Regions from separate parts of the Bacillus sp. N6 genome, predicted to be linked through region 1. Evidence: riboswitches for the same ligand, from Rfam matches in the RefSeq annotation. Region 1 holds a riboswitch; each other region holds the start of a gene.
The links. Region 1 has a riboswitch for S-adenosylmethionine ahead of ACUXVC_RS01010 (MetQ/NlpA family ABC transporter substrate-binding protein). Riboswitches for the same ligand answer to the same signal wherever they lie in the genome.
Positions count from the first base shown of each region.

Region 2: another riboswitch for S-adenosylmethionine. It lies ahead of ACUXVC_RS15895 (M20 family metallopeptidase); the one in region 1 lies ahead of ACUXVC_RS01010 (MetQ/NlpA family ABC transporter substrate-binding protein).
Region 3: another riboswitch for S-adenosylmethionine. It lies ahead of ACUXVC_RS21435 (bifunctional homocysteine S-methyltransferase/methylenetetrahydrofolate reductase); the one in region 1 lies ahead of ACUXVC_RS01010 (MetQ/NlpA family ABC transporter substrate-binding protein).

Region 1 is NZ_CM127843.1:170,430-176,724, forward strand. Features, by position in the region: gene ACUXVC_RS00995 (SDR family oxidoreductase) at 1-714, shown strand, start outside; gene ACUXVC_RS01000 (methionine ABC transporter permease) at 840-1,508, opposite strand; gene ACUXVC_RS01005 (methionine ABC transporter ATP-binding protein) at 1,483-2,523, opposite strand; gene ACUXVC_RS01010 (MetQ/NlpA family ABC transporter substrate-binding protein) at 2,536-3,348, opposite strand; SAM riboswitch class I at 3,434-3,548, opposite strand; gene ACUXVC_RS01015 (NAD(P)-dependent alcohol dehydrogenase) at 3,628-4,536, opposite strand; gene ACUXVC_RS01020 (DUF6612 family protein) at 4,694-5,458, shown strand; gene ACUXVC_RS01025 (FAD-binding oxidoreductase) at 5,525-6,295, shown strand, end outside.
Region 2 is NZ_CM127843.1:3,085,222-3,091,516, reverse strand. Features, by position in the region: gene ACUXVC_RS15905 (VOC family protein) at 412-804, opposite strand; gene ACUXVC_RS15900 (AAA domain-containing protein) at 916-3,225, shown strand; SAM riboswitch class I at 3,302-3,403, shown strand; gene ACUXVC_RS15895 (M20 family metallopeptidase) at 3,492-4,697, shown strand; gene ACUXVC_RS15890 (Lrp/AsnC family transcriptional regulator) at 4,864-5,304, opposite strand; gene ACUXVC_RS15885 (SDR family oxidoreductase) at 5,474-6,238, shown strand.
Region 3 is NZ_CM127843.1:4,164,549-4,170,843, reverse strand. Features, by position in the region: gene ACUXVC_RS21450 (cysteine hydrolase family protein) at 389-901, opposite strand; gene metC (cystathionine beta-lyase) at 1,069-2,232, opposite strand; gene metI (cystathionine gamma-synthase/O-acetylhomoserine thiolyase) at 2,229-3,341, opposite strand; SAM riboswitch class I at 3,436-3,546, opposite strand; SAM riboswitch class I at 3,750-3,859, shown strand; gene ACUXVC_RS21435 (bifunctional homocysteine S-methyltransferase/methylenetetrahydrofolate reductase) at 3,930-5,762, shown strand; gene metH (methionine synthase) at 5,762-6,295, shown strand, end outside.

The sequences.
Region 1 (6,295 bases):
GGAGCAGCGATTTGTAAAGAATTAGCTGGAGCAGGATACGATATATTTTTTACGTATTGGACAGAGTATGATAAAGAGATGCCTTGGGGCGTTGAGAAAAATGAACAAATACAATTAGAAGAAGAGCTATTACAAAACGGTGTTAGAGTATCGAGCATGGAGTTAGATTTAACTCGGAATGATGCACCGAAAGAGCTTATAAATAAAGTTACTGAACAATTAGGGTACCCTCATATATTAATTAATAATGCAGCATATTCTACGAATAATGATTTCTCTACGTTGACTGCTGAAGAATTAGATAAGCATTATATGGTTAATATTCGTGCGACTACATTGCTCAGTAGTCAATTTGCCCGAGGATTTGATAAGAAATTTGGTGGTAGAATTGTTAATATGACTTCGGGGCAATTTCAAGGTCCTATGGCAGGAGAACTAGCTTATGCGACAACGAAGGGAGCTATTGATGCTCTTACTAGTACGTTGTCAGCAGAGGTAGCTCATTTAGGAATAACAGTGAATGCAATTAATCCAGGACCAACTGATACAGGATGGATGACTGAAGAGATAAAACAAGGGTTAAAGCCGATGTTTCCTTTTGGCAGAATTGGTGAGCCAAAGGATGCAGCTAGACTCATTAAATTTTTAGTAAGTGAAGAAGCTGAGTGGATTACGGGGCAAGTTATTCATTCAGAAGGTGGATTTAAAAGGTAAAGTGAAACTTTAATCAGTGGGGGGGTTCATCACCCACTGATTATTAGTTGAACCAATCGGGCTTTTACTGCCCGTTAATGCGGGATAAAAAGAAGGTATCTCCCCCTGGGGAGATACCTTCTTTTTTAATCTTTCTTCAGTCTTCGTGCAACACCATTTCCTAAAGACTGTAATCCTTGAACGAGGATAATTAAAATAAAGACAGTTGCATACATTACTTCAGGCTCGTAGCGTAAATGTCCGAAGCGGTATGCTAAATCCCCTAGCCCGCCAGCACCCACAAGGCCAGCCATTGCTGTTGCGCCAATTAAGCCAATTGTTGCGATTGTTAATCCAAGTACAAGGGAGGGACGAGCTTCTTTAACCATGACGTGCCAAATGATTTTTATAGTAGAGACTCCCATCGCTTGGTAGGCTTCAATGACACCGCGATCGACTTCTAGTAAAGCTGTCTCCATTAAACGTGCGATATAAGGAGCTGTGAAGACGACAAGAGGTACGATAACACCTTGTACGCCAATGGATGTTCCCATTAGAAACTTTGTAAAAGGTAAGATGAAGAATAATAGAATGATAAATGGAAGAGAGCGAATGATATTAATAATTGTATTAAGAATAGGATAGATGATTTTATTTTCACGCTGCCCACCAGGTCTCGTTAAAACAAGTGTGACGCCAAGTGGCAGTGCAATAAGGATTGAGATGAGTAATGAAATAGATGTCATTTGAAAGGTTTGAATTGTGGCTTCCCATATGACTTTACCCCATTCATCCAAAAAGGACTTGTTTCCCATAATCTGTTCTACCTCCTTCTACAATGATTCCTTGCTCTTGTAAAAATGATAAAGCACGGTGGATTTCATTTTGTTCTCCTTGCATATGAACGACTAGTTTCCCATATGCTTCATGTTTTAACTGCGTAATATTACCGGATAAAATATTCGGATACACTTGGAAACGTTTTGTGGCAACAGCTAAGGCAGGTTCACCTGAAGTAGTGCCAATAAATGAAAGTGTTACAATTTCTCCAGTATTCTGTAGTTCTTTCTGTACCTCTTCTGGAATTTTAGCTGCAAAGGCGCTATTTACAAATTTCTTCGTTGTTACATGTTGTGGGTTTGTGAAAATATCTTTCACAGTCCCGCTTTCGACTACAGATCCATGTTCCATAACGGCAACGCGGTCGCATATACGTTGGATAACGTTCATTTCGTGTGTAATGAGTAAAATCGTAATTCCAATTTCTTCGTTAATCTTTAATAACAAATCAAGAATAGAATCAGTTGTTTCTGGATCTAAAGCACTCGTTGCTTCGTCACTTAATAACACTTCAGGCTCATGTGATAGTGCACGTGCAATTGCAACGCGCTGTTTTTGACCGCCAGAAAGTTCACTTGGATAAGCATCTTTTCGATTGAAAAGATCGACAATGCGTAAATATTTTTCTACCCTTTTTTTAATTTCCACTTTTGGAATACCAGCAAGGCGTAAAGGTAATGCAATGTTTTCATAGATGCTAACAGTTTTAAGTAAATTGAATCCTTGAAAGATCATTCCGATTTTTTGTCTCGCTTTTGCTAGTTCTTTTGTCGATAACGTTGTTAAGTCTTGTTCGTTTACAATGATATTTCCTGTCGTTGGTTTTTCTAATAAATTTACACATCGAATCAATGTACTTTTACCAGCGCCACTATACCCAATGATTCCAAATACCTCGCCTTTTTCTACTTTAAGGGAAGTAGACTTAAGAGCCTCAACATTCCCTTTTTTTGTTGTAAATACTTTGGATATGTTTTTTAATTCAATCATTATCGTCAGCTCCTACCAAGATGGTAAAACTGAACCATCAAATTTTTTCTCGATAAACTCTTTTACTTCTTTAGATTGATAAGCTTTCTTTAATTTATTTACAACGGCATCATCTTTATTTTCAGTACGAACAACAACCCAGTTCACATATGGTGAATCTTTTCCTTCGCGGAAAATAGAATCTTTCGCTGGACTTAATTTTGCACCTAATGCAAAGTTTGTGTTAATTGCAGCTGCTTTCACTTCACTTAGTTGCGTTGGTAATTGAGATGCCTCTAATTCGACAATCTTTAATTTTTTTGGATTTTCAATTACATCTTTTGCAGTCGCTTTTTCTGTAGCCTTTGGATCAACTTTTAAAACCCCTGCTTTTTCAAATAATTTTAAAGCTCGAAGTTCATTCGTTGGGTCATTTGGTACAGCAATTGCATCGCCCTCTTTTAAGTCTTTTACATCTTTTATATCTTTAGAATATACGCCCATAGGGAATGTTACTGTTGAAAATACTTCAGCTAATTTCATATTGCGTTCAGCTTTAAATACATCTAAATACGATTTCGTTTGGTAGCTATTTACATCAAGGCTTTTTTCATCTAAAGATACGTTTGGCGCTACATAATCATTAAATACTTTTATGTCAATTTCCAGACCATCTTTTGCTGCAACTTCTTTTACCTTTTCAAAAATTTGTTCATGTGGTCCACCTGTTACACCGACAGTAATCTTTTTCTCGTCTAATGCTTTTACCTCTTTATCTGAAATCGCGCTACATGCGCCTAATAATAATACTGCTCCGCTTACAATGCTTAATAATACCTTTTTCATCTATAAATCCCCCTTCATATACGTTCCAAAATAAAAAGCACCTCCCAAAAATAAGAGAGGTGCCGAATAGACGAAATAGATTCCTCTCTTATCTTCCAAAACGAAAACTCGTTTTGCAGGAATTAGCACCTTAGCTTATACGTCATAAGCTCGGTTGCCGGGCATCATCGGGCCAGTCCCTCCGCCACTCTTGATAAGAGTATGTGTATGTAGTTTTGAATATGGTACTAATAGTAAATCTTACAAAAAGAATTGTCAATTATATTTTCAGAATATATTTTATTTTAAGGTAATCGAAACATTTCCTTTCTTATGGCCCATTTCTACATACGTATGGGCTTCTACAACTTCTTCTAATCGGTAAGTTCTATCAATAACAGGTTTTAGCTTTTCTGTTTCAGCTAGTTGTTTTAGTAGGTTCATATCTTCTTTACTGACCTTTGCCATCATTCCGTTCACAGATACATATTTTCCATTAGGCATTAATGCATCTGTACAAAGAGACTTTTTATATTTTCCAACTGCGTCAAATATAATATCGTAGTGATCGCCCCGCTTAGTAAAATCTTCTTTCATATAATCAATTACGTTGTCTGCCCCTAAAGCTGTTACTAAATCGAAATTCGAACTACTACAAATGGCTGTGACAGTCGCCCCGAAGTATTTAGCAAGCTGTACGGCAGCTGTCCCTACTGACCCAGAGGCGCCGTATATAAGTACTCGTTGCCCTTTTTTTATCTGTCCTTTTCTAAGGAAGTGCAATGCTGAAGTTCCGCCAAAAGGAATAACGGCAGCTTCTTCATATGTCACATTGGTAGGTTTTAATGCTATTAATCCACTTTCATGCACGCATGTGTATTCCGCATAACCACCAAGGTTTAGTTCTGTTAATGCAAAAACTGGATCTCCTTTTTTAAATTGTGTTACATCTGATCCAATGTCTTCGATTTCACCGGATAACTCTACGCCAAGTATAGGTTTTCTCGGTTTTCTGAAACCTAATATGATCCGCATAGGAATCCAAAATAAGAGGGGGCTATTAAAGCCACGTATTCTACAATCTCCAGTCGATACACTTGTTGCGTGAATTTTAACTAATACTTCATTTTTCTTAGGTTTAGGCTTTTCTATATTTTGAAGCTGGAGAACATTAGGTGGTCCATACTTTGTGCAAATAATAGCTTTCATAATGACCTCCTGAAATGAGTTGTTATTATTTACATCATATTTAAACTTTTTCTCAAACATGTTGCTATATAGGAAATAAATTTAAAGAAGAATATTACGAATTATATAGATTTCATAGGAAAAGAGATGATATTATTTTTGGGAAGGAGGGGACGTTATGAAAAAATTTATTTTAATTTCAAGTTTAGTACTTGCAGTCGGTCTAGGAGTAGGGTGTAGTAATGAGAAAACAAAAAAGACTGATGAGCCGAAAAAAGAAGCTGTGCAGAAAGAAAAGGAATTAACAGCGAAGGATGTTTTCAATAAAGCGAATGAAGCTTTTAAAAACGAAGAAAATGTAACGATGACATATGATGTGGGAATAAAGGCTGAAGGAACAGAGATGAATGTAATAAAGGCCAAAATGCAATTAGAGCCGAAGCAAAAAAATTCTCGTTCTGAAATGAATGTTTCTGGTACAGAGGTTGTTGTTTATGATGTGGGTGGCAAAATTGCTGGTCAGTTGAAAAATCCTAATACGGGTGAAGTGATGTCTGTACCAGAGGAACAATTAAATGCTAACGGAATGAATGCAACTCAAGGAATGGTAGATAATTTAGAGATTCCATCGGAAATTTTAAATAAAGTGAAGATGGAGAAAAGTGGAGATAATTATAAGCTGAAGTTTGCATTAAAAGGGCAAGAGACAGAGAGTATGTTAGCTAGTATGGATGAAAAGCAGAAACAAATGCTACAAGGCCAAAATGCAAAGATAGAAGAAATAGATGGAGAATATATTATTACAAAAGATTTTAAATATGAATCAGCAAAGATAGATATGGTTATGAGTAGCAATGGTGAGGATAAAGCGCACATTATTACGGATGCGAAGTTTACATCGTATGATAAATTTGATCCAATACAATTGCCAGCAGCAAAGTAATCACTGTCAAGAGAGGTACCTGAAAGAACGGGTATCTCTTTTTGTTGCTAGTAAGGAGAGTGTCCTTTGAAAAAAAGAAAGATAGTAGTGGTCATTGTCGCATATACGGTTTTGCTTGCAACGTCTGTACATACGTATAAAAAACAAATTGATCATCCTATTATGAGTGATGTAGGTAAATTGCTTCCGACAAAAATAAAACGTGTTGAAAGTGCTACGGAAGAGCACTCGTTAATAAAATTAGTGCGAGATGCAAAAGTTTCAGGAGAGAAAATTTCCATTGCAGGCATGCAACATAGCCAAGGAGGACAGACATATTATCCGAATGGCACGATGCTCGATATGAAAGGATATAATAAAATATTAGAATTCGATCCAGAGAAGAAGCGTATTACAGTTCAAAGTGGTGTCACGTGGAATGATATTCAGAAGAAAATAAATCCATATGGCCTTGCGGTACAGGTCATGCAGTCTCAAAATATTTTTACTGTTGGTGGTTCATTAAGTGTAAATGTACATGGGCGTGATATTCGTCATGAGGCACTAATTGATACAGTAGATTCATTTAGATTGTTAATGGCAGATGGCACGATACGTAATGTAAGTAGAGAAGAAAATGCAGAGTTATTTCCATATGTCATTGGGGGTTACGGTTTATTTGGAGTTATTTTAGATGTGACGCTGAAGTTAACAGATGATGAATTATATGAAATGCACACAAGAATGATAGATTATAAAGAATACGCATCTTATTTCAAAGAGAAAGTGAAAAGAGATGAGAATGTTCGTATGCACTTAGCGCGTATTTCTGTTGCTCCAAATTCATTTTTAAAAGAG
Region 2 (6,295 bases), 2.4 Mb from region 1:
TTGTCAAGTGTTGAAGAAAATGAGATAGCAACTTTTGCTACAGATAGTGTAGCGGATACAGAACACGAACTTCATCACATGAGGGTCATCCGAAATCGGTACTTGAGTTAATTGTCAGCTGAGGTCTTTGGAATTGAATTGACGGGTAACTTTAACAAAATAAGGAGTACAATTAAACAGCCTAAAATATGCAAGTTTTTATGCGGAACTGCTTGCGTATTTTGGCTATTTTTGCATTCGTAAAAGATACTGCTATAAGTAAACAGCATTTTTGAATTGCAAAATACCCCCATGACATCAATAGTATAAGTACCAAAAAACGATAATAAAAACTGTCTTCATCAGTTTCTACTCCTTATGTGGATCATAAAGTTATTATCCCGTTTATTGTGGGCTGACTAAAGTTTCCCTTTATCTCTCCGTCTCAAAAAACTCAATCCACTCCCCATCAGGACCAGCGAAGAATATGTAACGTGTTCCATCTGGTAATGTTTCGATTTCTTCTCCTAGTAAAAAGGTTACGCCGTGTTTTAGTATTCTTTCAATTTCATCCTCTAATGAATCTACCTTAAAGCAAATGTGATGTACTTTTCCTTCTGCTGGCAAGGAAGAATTGTAGCCTTCAATGAGTTCGAGTATCGTTTCTTTCGATTCTTCCACACCTAAAAAAGCGAGTTTTAAATCTGGATTCGGGTGCCCCATACGTTTAAGGAGCTGTAAGCCGACTACTTCTTCATAAAATGAGATAGATGCTTCTAAGTTTGCAACCATAAGTCCTACGTGTTCAATTCTTCTAACTGGCATGTAGATTCCTTCTTTCTGAAAATTATATACAATATATTATTGAAAATTAAGAAAATAAGCAAGATAAAAACCTTACAAATTTTAGCGTGTTGTATGGTATAGTGAGAAAGTATGTTTGGGGAGAAGGAAGGAGATTATACGATGAATACAACTACTCAAACTCCTTCATTATCAGAAACGATGAAAGAGTGGCATTATGCATTAGCATATGAAATTAAACATTGGAAAACGATAGGTGGTAGTAAAATTTCTATCATGAACGGTCGTTTTTTATATACAGATTATGAGAATACAGTGTATATATTTCAGCTTATTTCGGAAGTAAGCTTACCTGAAGGTTCACCAATTCGAATTGAGTTCGATGGTGAGGAAGCGACAGGAGAAGTATTATCTGTACATGGATTAGAAATAGAACTGAAATTAAATGATTATATACAAGGTGAAATAAGAGAAGCGGTTTTATACAGTGAACCGTGGCAACTTTTAGAGCAACTGCAAGAGCGATTGAAAGAAGCACGTAAAGATAAGCTGAAACGTAATCGTATAAAGCGTCTTGTTGATGGGACGAGCAGTCCGAAACATATTGAGAAGATGAAAAATCCAAAAAATGAACTGGCATATCGTTCGTTTTATAATCCGACAACGTACGTATGGGGACCGCCGGGAACAGGGAAGTCTTACAATTTATCACGTATTATTTCGGCTCATTATCAAAAAGGAAAATCGGTACTTGTGTTAGCTCATAGTAACGCGGCAGTAGACGTATTAATGAGTGAAGTAACGAAGCAAATTGAAAAGAAAAAGAAATGGACGCCTGGCGAAATTGTTCGTTACGGTTATAGTCAGCATGAACATATACGAAATCATGAAACGTTACTTGCATCTAAGTTAGTTGAAACGACGAACGGATCATGGGGTGAGGAAAGACTCTACTTAGAAGAGTCACGCCAAGATCTTCGTGAAAAAATCTTATCGTATAAAGCAACATCTGCTGATAAGAAGCGTATACAAGAGATTGAAAGTGATCTTCGAAAGCAAAAGGCTAAAATTAAAGAAGTAGAAAAAGAGTATATTGAAAATGCGAAAGTAATTGGTGCAACTTTATCGAAATGTGCCATTGATTCACTTATTTATGAGCGTACATTCGATTTAGTTGTCGTAGATGAAGTGAGTATGGCGTTCGTTCCGCAAATCGCATTAGCTGCTTCACTTGGAAAACGTATCGTCGTTTGCGGTGATTTTTTACAATTACCTCCAATTGCGATGGCAAACCATGAACTCGTTCGCAAATGGCTTGGGGAAGATATGTTTTACCACGCTGGGATTGTTGATTCTGTAAATAAATCAGAAGCGCATCCGAACCTATTTATGTTGCAGGAACAAAGACGTATGCATGCGGATATATCGAAGTTTACGAATTCATTTATTTATAAAAACAGAGTATATGATCATCCGTCTGTTTCAGAGCGTAAAGAACTTGCGCAATTGCAGCCGTTCGCAAATGAAGCGAGTGTTTTATTTGATACGAGCCAAATGGGAGCTTTTTCGTTAAAAGATGCTGCTTCTGGTTCACGTTTTAACATTATGTCTGGTTTAGTAGCGATGCAAATGATGTTAATCGGATTGTTAGACGGTGTTCAGTCGATTGGTGTTGTGACACCTTACAGGGCGCAGTCACGCTTTTTATCGACGTGTATTAGAGAAATGTTGCAGAGAACGAAATATCAAAACATACCAGTTTTAGCGGCGACAGTTCATAAGTTCCAAGGTTCTGAAAGAGATATGATGATCTTTGATACAGTTGACAGTTATCCGCAGGAACGACCTGGCGTATTATTCTTTGATCACAAAAACCATCGCCTCGTCAATGTAGCAGTGACAAGGGCGAGAGGGAAGTTCATTCAATTATCAGATTGCCATTATATGCGTAAAAATCTTTCTAGAAAACAAGCGTTATCGCAATTAACAGCTCATATAGAACGTCATGGAGATGTGTATGATCGCACGACATCGAGACAATTGTGGGAACGGAAAATTTCGAAACGTTTACGCTGGTTTATGGAAATGAATCTTGAAGAGCCGAAAGGGCTATTAAAAGATATTCTAGCCGCAAAACGAAAAATTATTATTTCACTTCCAAGTACAAAACAAGTGGATAAGCGAGTATGGCAAGCGTTAATGCGTACAAATGCACAGATAACAGTTTATAGTGATGGACCAGTTCCACTGAAAAATGTAAAGTTACAAAGACAAAATAAAGCATTCCCGTTTATCGTAATTGATGATGAAATCTTCTGGGCAGGCGCACCGCTCACATCTCAAATGATATTTGAAGGTAGTACGGAATTTCCGTACGTATGTGCAAGACTGCAAGCACCAGAAACAATTGGTGTATTAAAAGGATTTTTAGATAATCGGTAAATTCGGATAGGAATTCCTTGACTTTTACTTGGAATGAACTTAGAATAAAAAATAATTTAATATAATTTTATGAAAATTCTTATCACGAGAGGTGGAGGGACTGGCCCTATGATACCTCGGCAGCGGATTCGTTATGAATACTGTGCCAATTCCAGCAAGGTAACTTGAAAGATAAGAAAGAAGCTCATTTTGACTGTATATACAGAAGCCTCTTTCTATCTTTTAGAAAGAGGCTTTTTTACGTGAAAATAAAAGGAGGAAGAACAATGGGAGCGACAGGAGTAACGTCACAAAGAAAAACAATTGAAGAGAGTATCGAAAGAAATAAGGAAAAGTACATAGAAACAAGTCATGATATTCATGCGAATCCAGAGATTGGTAACCAAGAGTTTTATGCATCTAGAACGTTAAGTTTATTGCTAGGCAGTGCAGGATTTCAGTTGCAGCACAATATAGCCGGACATGAAACGGGATTTATCGCGCGAAAAAGCTCTGGAAAACAAGGGCCAGCAATCGCATTTTTAGCGGAGTACGACGCTTTACCAGGACTAGGCCATGCGTGTGGTCACAATTTAATCGGCACAATTAGTGTTGCAGCAGCAATTGCATTATCAGAAACGCTTGAAGAAATTGGCGGGGAAGTTGTTGTGTTTGGTACGCCAGCAGAAGAAGGCGGGCCAAATGGTAGCGCGAAATCAAGTTATGTAAAGGCAGGTTTATTTAAAGACATTGATGCGGCGCTTATGATTCATCCGAGCGGAAAAACAGCGACAACGAGTCCTTCACTAGCAGTCGATCCACTTGATTTTCATTTTTACGGAAAAACAGCTCACGCTGCAGCTTCGCCAGAAGAAGGGATTAACGCATTAGATGCGGTTATTCAGCTTTATAACGGTATTAATGCACTTCGCCAACAACTTCCGTCAGACGTGAGAATTCATGGCGTCATTACAGAGGGAGGAAAAGCACCTAATATTATTCCTGACTATGCCGCAGCAAGATTCTTCATCCGCGCAGCAACGCGAAAAAGATGTGCAGAAGTAACAGAAAAAGTAAAAAACATTGCTGAGGGAGCAGCGTTAGCAACAGGTACAAAAGTAAAAATTCATCAATTCCAAAATGAAATCGATGAATTACTCGTAACAAAAACATATAACGATATCGTAGCGGAAGAACTAGAACTATTAGGTGAAGATGTAAATCGTAAAGAAAGAGTAGGGATCGGTTCAACCGACGCAGGAAACGTAAGTCAAGTCGTACCGACAATTCATCCGTACATTAAAATCGGACCAGATGATTTAATTGCACATACGAATGAATTTAGAGAAGCAGCACGTTCAGAACTTGGAGATAAAGCATTAATTACATCGGCAAAAGCATTAGCAAATACGGCGTATCGATTAATTACGGAAGAAGGGTTGTTAAAGAAGGTGAAGGAGGAGTTTAGAGAGGCGCAGAGGAATCAAGGGTAAGGGGATTAAAGTGCTCTTTTCAAAGAGTAATCTAATTAATAAGTAGAGATACAAAAAGAACATTGAAATATCAATGTTCTTTTTTGTTTACTAGTCATTGATTTTGTTGGTTTTTCTCAAGAAAGAGAAACTTTTACTGTTAGTGAGGATAATACGTATCCCTTTATCAAAACGACAATTTCTCCTCAAATTCACTCTTTAATACTATTAAAGGAGATGACAAGCCAAATTGCATTAAGGAGTCTAAAAATGCAGCGAGGGAATCCATCGAATCGCTCATGACCTTCATCATATAATTAAATTCCCCACTAATTCGAAATAAATCTGTTACTTCAGGAGCTGCATTACAATACTGGATAAAATCAGAGCATTGGCTCGTTTTAAACATGATGAATGCTTGAATGTTTTTATTAATTTTTGCAGGCTCAAATTTCGTTCGATAAGCCGCTATAACTCCTTGATCTTCAAGCTTGTTAATACGTTCTTTTACAGCAGGTTGCGTCATGGATATAATTCGTCCTATTTCTGAAACAGAAATTCTCGCATTTTCATACAACAAGTTCATAATTTTATGATCGATTTCATCCAGTTTTACGGCGTTTTGCATTGTGTAGCCTCCTTATTTTTGTTTTCTAAAGTAAATTACGAATTATAACTATAATATCATAAGCGAATGGACTAAATTCCCTATAAATCTATATTTAAAATGATTGGTGTTTACATGAAAATATAAGTATAGGTTTTTATCAAACGGAAATTTAGGAAGGATGGAAAAAATGAAGAATCTTGATGGAAAAGTAGCGTTAGTAACAGGAGCGAGTCGCGGAATTGGCCGTGCGATTGCGATGAGATTGGCGAAAGATGGAGCATTAGTTGCGATTCACTACGGTCGAAATAAGGCAGCTGCAGATGAAACGATTAGTGAGATTGAATCTAATGGAGGAAAAGCGTTCTTAATTGAAGCTGAACTCAATTCAATTGATGGTGTCAAAAAGCTAGTAAAACAGTTAAAGAATGAATTACAAATAAAAGTTGGTACATCAGAGATTGATATTTTAGTAAACAATGCAGGGATAGGTACACAAGGAACGATTGAAAATACGACAGAAGAAGTTTTTGATGAAATTATGTCTGTAAATATGAAAGCACCATTCTTTTTAATCCAGCAAACATTACCATTAATACGAGCAGAGGGCCGCATTATTAACATTTCATCAGCTGAAGTAAGGCTTGGTTTTACAGGCTCAATTGCATACGGCTTAAGTAAAGGTGCGCTTAATACGATGACACTGCCTCTAGCTAAACACCTTGGAGAAAGAGGTATAACAGTGAATACAATTATGCCTGGATATACGAAGACAGATATCAATGCAAAATTGCTAGATAATCCAGAAATACGAAATTTTGCTACAAACTCATCTGTGTTCGGACGAATAGGGCAAGTTGAAGATATTGCAGATGCAGTAGCATTCCTTGCTTCTTCTGATAGCCGCTGGGTAACGGGGCAGATTTTAGATGTTTCTGGTGGGTTTTGTTTATAGGGGCACTACTCCATACCTATCAAGATAATCAAGTAAATTACTAGTTATGAAACGATC
Region 3 (6,295 bases), 1.4 Mb from region 1:
CCAAAAATTTAAAGAAAAGAAAATAGTTGTTGCAGAAAAAAAGTCCTAAAGTAAAGAAATTGTAAGAAAAGAGACCATGATGTAAATAAAATAGGTAAATTAGCACGTTTTTGTAAAATGACATTTTTGGGTGAAAATTTCGATGCGTTTTAAAAATTGAAAGATATAGATATATTTGTAACACAATTTTATCATGATTTTCTTATTCTTTCAAATGAATATACTAAATTTTTAAAATAATATGACAAAGGAATTATAATGATATATATAGAATATAAAACAGGTTAAAAGAAAAGAAGCTGAATGTAATTCGCTTCTTTATGGTGATAATGAAATATTTGATTACGGCTGATAAATCTTAGGATAATCAAGTCATTAGTCATTTATTCTAAAATGCATCTTTTAGCAACGTTAAAAATCTGTGATTCCATATGTTCTCGTAAAAATCAATTGTCTCTTTTGCGGACATAAAAGGATTATTCAACGTAGAGGTTGTTTTCTGTACCATAAAGTTTTCGTATCCCAGTCCGTGGGCAAACTTAATCGTAGCATCCATACAGTACTCTGTTTGGGCACCGCAAAATTCAATGGGATTTACAGATAATTGATCTAAAATTTCTTTTAAGTTTGTTTTATAAAATGAATTTGCATGTGTTTTTCTTACAAAAAAATCTTGTTCTTGAACATCAAGATCGGTATGAATAGCCCAAATTTCTTTCTCGGGTACTAAATCATCATCACAATGTTGAACAAAAAGGATTGGTTTATTTAATTTTCTGTATGAAGAAATTCTTTTATTTACTTTTGTTAGTAAGTTCTGTAAATCAAATAAATGCTCTCCGCCATAACATACGCCATTTTGTAAATCGATAACGATTAAAATATCTGCACAAGTATCCATTATCTTCACCCCTTTGTATTTCTTAATATATCAATTAATCCATTATTTAGAAATAGATGATATACTTTTATTTTTTGGACTATAAGAAAAGAAAAAAATTCAAATGAATATAACTAAATCGCATAAAAAGAAGATATGAAAACCTATTCTCATATCTTCTTTTTTCTCTATGCATTTACAGGTTCTTCTACATAAGAAAGGGCATCTTCAAAATCGGATATTAAATCGTTAACATTTTCAAGACCGACTGATAACCGAAGTAATGAATTAGAGATTCCTCTTTCATCACGAGCTTCTTGCGACAGTGCTGCATGTGACATTTTTGCTGGATAAGAAAGAATTGACTCTACAGCTCCTAAACTAACTGCAAAAACAGGTAATTTTACTTTTGATAAAAATTGGCGGAGTGCATCTTCTGACTGCAAAGTAAATGATAAGACTGCTCCAGCTGATGTTGCTTGAGATTGTTGAATATCAAATCCGAGATGTGTTTGTAATCCCGGATAATAGACATTTTGTACTTTAGCGTGCTCTTGTAAATAATGTGCAATTTTATTGGCATTTTTAGCTGAATGCTCGAGGCGTACATGTAATGTTTTTAGACCGCGAAGTACGAGAGAACAATCTTGAGGTCCTAAAATAGCACCGAATGCATTTTGTAAAAATCCAAGTTTTTGAGCGAGTTCTGCATCTTTTACTACTGCTAATCCGGCAGTAACATCACTATGCCCAGCAATAAATTTTGTGGCACTATGAAGAACAACATCAGCTCCAAGTTCAAGTGGTTTTTGGAATAGTGGTGTCAAAAATGTATTATCAACAAAAGTAAGAGCCCCAATAGATTTTGCAAGTTTAGAAACCTCGCGAATATCTGTCACCTTTAAAAGTGGATTAGAAGGTGTTTCTACATAAAAGAGCTTTGTATTTGGTTTAATGCTTTGTTTTATTTCTTCTAAATTGGTCATATCAACAAATGTATGTGAAACACCGTAACGGGAGAGTACCTCAGTTATCCCTCGGTAAGTTCCTCCGTATACATCTTCTGAAATGAGTACGTGATCACCTTGTGAAAGAAGGAGGAATGCAGTGGAAATCGCTGCAATGCCTGATGCAAAGGCGAATCCCTTTGTTCCACCTTCTAATAAAGCAATGATATCTTCAAGAGCTTCACGAGTTGGATTTCCTGACCTGCTATAGTCATATTTTCCGAACGTATCTACATCAAACTGGTGAAAAGTTGATGTGTTATAGATAGGAACGTTCACAGCTCCTGTTTGCGAGTCATGTTTATATTGGTTGTGTAGTAAGAGTGTATCTATAGAATAACTCATATTCTTACACCTTCTTTTACAAGTGTAATGGCTTGCTTTAAGTCTTGAATTAAATCGTTACTATTTTCAATGCCAACGGAGAATCGAAGAAGACGATTACATACACCGTTTGCTGTTCTAATTTCTTCAGGAATATCAGCATGTGTTTGCGTTGCTGGATAAGTCATTAAACTTTCTACACCACCAAGACTTTCGGCAAATGTAATTAAGGATAAAGATTGTAAGAATGGATTAATCCAAGCTTCATCTTTAAGGCGAAATGAAATCATGCCGCCTCTTCCAGGATAAAATACATCTGTCACCCCGTCTTCATCATTTAAATATGCAACAACTGCTTTCGCATTTTCTTCATGCTGTCTCATGCGAAGCGCTAACGTTTTCATACCGCGAATTAATAACCATGAGTCAAATGGGCTTAAAACTGCACCTGATGCATTATGATAATGAGCGATTTCTTCACAAAGTTCCTTTCCTTTTGCAACGACAAGTCCGCTTAGTACATCGTTATGTCCCCCTAAATATTTCGTTGCGCTGTGAAGTACAATGTCAGCACCTTCTGTTAATGGTTGCTGTATATAAGGTGTGTAGAATGTGTTGTCTACAATAAGAAGTAGTCCGTGCCTTTTCGCTACAGTTGCGACTGCAGCAATATCAGTAACTTGCATTAATGGATTAGTTGGAGTTTCTATGAAAATAGCCTTCGTTTCAGTTGTGATAGCTTGCTCAATTTGTTTAATAGACTGTGTATTTACGTATCTACATCGAACATTCCACTTTTTTTCATGTTCAGAAAATAATCGATACGTTCCACCGTATAAATCTTCAGATACAATAAGTTCGTCTCCAGAGCGGAATAGAGAAAGGACGAGGAGAACAGCCGCCATCCCTGAACTACAGGCATAACCTTGTTCGCCATATTCTAAGTCTGCGATTGCCTGTTCTAAAAGACCTCGAGTTGGATTGCCAGTTCGTGAATAGTCAAAGCCAGTAGATTTACCAATTCCTTCATGACGATAAGCGGTTGAGAAATAAACTGGTGGATTAACCGTTCCAGTTGTAGTTTCACTGCGATTGCCGATTTGTGCTAGTTTTGTTTCGATTGTTGACATGTGAAAATTCCTCCTTTTTAAATTGAAACATTAAGTGAATATAAAATAAAAAAAGCCTTCTAAGAAGAAGGCTTTCGGTTTGAATAGAGTCTTCTTCTCATCTGTCAAATCTTTCACAATTTGCTGGAATTAGCACCTTATTAACAAAATGTTAATGGTTGCTGAGGCGTCACAGGGCCAGTCCCTCTACCTCTCTAGATAAGAATGTTCGTATGAAATTTTTATTATGTTTTTAACTTTACAACAAAAGATAATTGAATTGCAACTTTATTTTGAAAAATTTTTATTTTTCCGCAAGTGTCATTGACTTTTACTTTTGTGCATGCTAAATTTATTAAAAAATTAACAAACATTGTTAAAAGGGGAACGCATTTCCTTTTAGCTACATAAATAAAATAATAAAGACAACTCTTATTGAGAGCGGTGGAGGGAAAGGCCCTGTGAAACCCGGCAACCTTCAAACGAAATGTTTGAAACGGTGCTAATACCTGCAAAACGAATGTTTTGCATAATAAGAGGAGGAACGATTATGTCCCCCTCTTCAAAGTGAAGAGGGGGTTTTTATATTGATAGAAATGAGGGAGATTCGTGAAATTACTAGATTTATTATCAAAAGGAATTGTAATAGGTGATGGTGCGGTTGGGACGTTATTGCATTCACATGGCTTGCAAAGTAGCTTTGAAGAATTGAATGTATCTGATCCAGACTTAATTATATCGATTCATAAACAATATGTAGCTGCTGGAGCAGATGTAATTCAAACGAATACGTATGGAGCAAATGAGGCGAAATTACGTATGTACGGCTTAGAAAATCAAGTTACAGAAATTAATAGAGCGGCAGTAAAACTGGCGAAAGCATCTGTGACAGATAAAAATGCAATTTTAGGAACAATTGGTGGTATGAAACATATCGGAGCCGTTACAACGACTGATATGGAAAGGGAGTTTATGCTACTTGAACAGGCAGGGGCTTTACTAGAAGAACAGGTTGATGGATTACTATTAGAAACTTTTTACGATGAATTTGAATTACTTCATGCTGTTAAAGTATTGCGTAAGCAAACGAACATTCCAATTGTTGCTCAATTAGCGTTACATGAAGCAGGTACGACTCAAAATGGAAATGATGTCAATGAAATATTAAAGCAACTTATAGATTACGGTGCAAATGTTGTTGGATTAAATTGTCAACTAGGGCCGCTTCATATGACGGAGGCTTTCAAAATGATATCGATTCCGCAAAATGGCTATTTATCAGCATACCCAAATGCAGGTCTCCCGAATTATGTGGAGGGACGTTACGTATATGAGGGAAGCCCAGCTTATTTTGAGGCGATGACGCCGAGATTTATTGAGCAAGGTATTCGGTTATTAGGTGGTTGTTGTGGTACGACTCCAGAACATATTCAAAGTATGAAGCACGCTGTTGCGAATGTTACACCTGTAATAGAAAAAGACACCATTCAAAGGCCGAAAGTTGTTCATACGCATGAGAAACGTTCGAAGGCTCACGTCACTCTAGCAGAGAAAGCGAAAAAACAAACGACAGTTGTAGTGGAATTAGATCCACCGAAAACGTTAGATACACAGCGGTTTTTTGAAGGAGCAAGAGCTTTAAAAAGAGCGGGAGCAGATGCTATTACTCTAGCAGATAATTCATTAGCATCGCCTCGTATTTCTAATATGGCAATGGGTGCGTTATTAACGAAGCATGATATCCCGGTATTGACACATTTAACGTGTAGGGATCATAACGTCATTGGACTACAATCTCATTTGTTAGGTTTATCGGCGTTAGGGATGGAAGAAGTGTTAGCTTTAACTGGTGATCCAGCGCGCGTTGGTGATTTTCCTGGTGCAACTTCTGTATACGATTTGTCCTCTATTGAGCTCATTAAAATGATTAAAGAAATGAACGATGGACGTTCAATTTTAGGGAAATCAATTGGACCGGCGACAAGGTTTTCTGTAGGCGGCGCATTTAATCCTCACGTGAGGCACTTAAAAGCAGCGGTTAAGCGAATGGAACGAAAAATAGATGCTGGAGCGGAATATTTTTTAACTCAGCCAATTTACGATATCGCGTTAATTGAAGAAGTGTATGAAGCGACAAAGCATTTGGAACAACCTATTTTTATTGGAATTATGCCGTTAGTAAGTAAGCGGAATGCAGATTTTCTTCATTTTGAGGTACCGGGTATTACTCTTCCAGAAGAAATAAGAGAGAGAATGGATGGACACGAAACGAAAGAGGCGGCAATTGAGGAAGGGATTCGCATTTCGCAAGAATTGATCGACGCAGCGATGAAATATTTTAATGGTATTTATCTTATTACACCATTTTTAAAATATGAAATTACAGAACATCTTGTTAAATATGTAAGAGAAAAGCAAGAAGTGAAAGAAGGTATTAATTGATGAAGTGTATAGAAGAAAAATTACAAAATAGCATTTTAATATTAGATGGTGCAATGGGAACAATGATTCAGCAAGAGGATTTAACTGCTGAAGATTTCGGAGGAGAAGAGTACGAGGGCTGTAATGAATATTTAGTAGAAACAAGACCAGACGTTATTTTAAAGATTCATAAAGCTTATATTGAAGCTGGAGCGGATATTATTGAAACAAATACATTTGGGGCAACGAATATTGTACTAAGTGATTATGAGCTGTCTCATTTAGATGAAGAACTAAATGAAAAGGCAGCACTTTTGGCGAAGCAAGCTGTTAAAGAAAGCGGTAAGGAAGTATATGTTGCGGGAGCGATGGGACCAACAACGAAAGCAATTAGTGTTACTGGTGGTGTGACTTTTGAAGAATTGATTGAGGCTTATACAAGGCAGGCACGAGGATTATTAAAAGGAGAAGTTGATGTATTACTCGTTGAGACGAGTCAAGATATGCGTAACGTGAAAGCAGCTTATATTGGAATTCAAGTTGCTTTTGAAGAA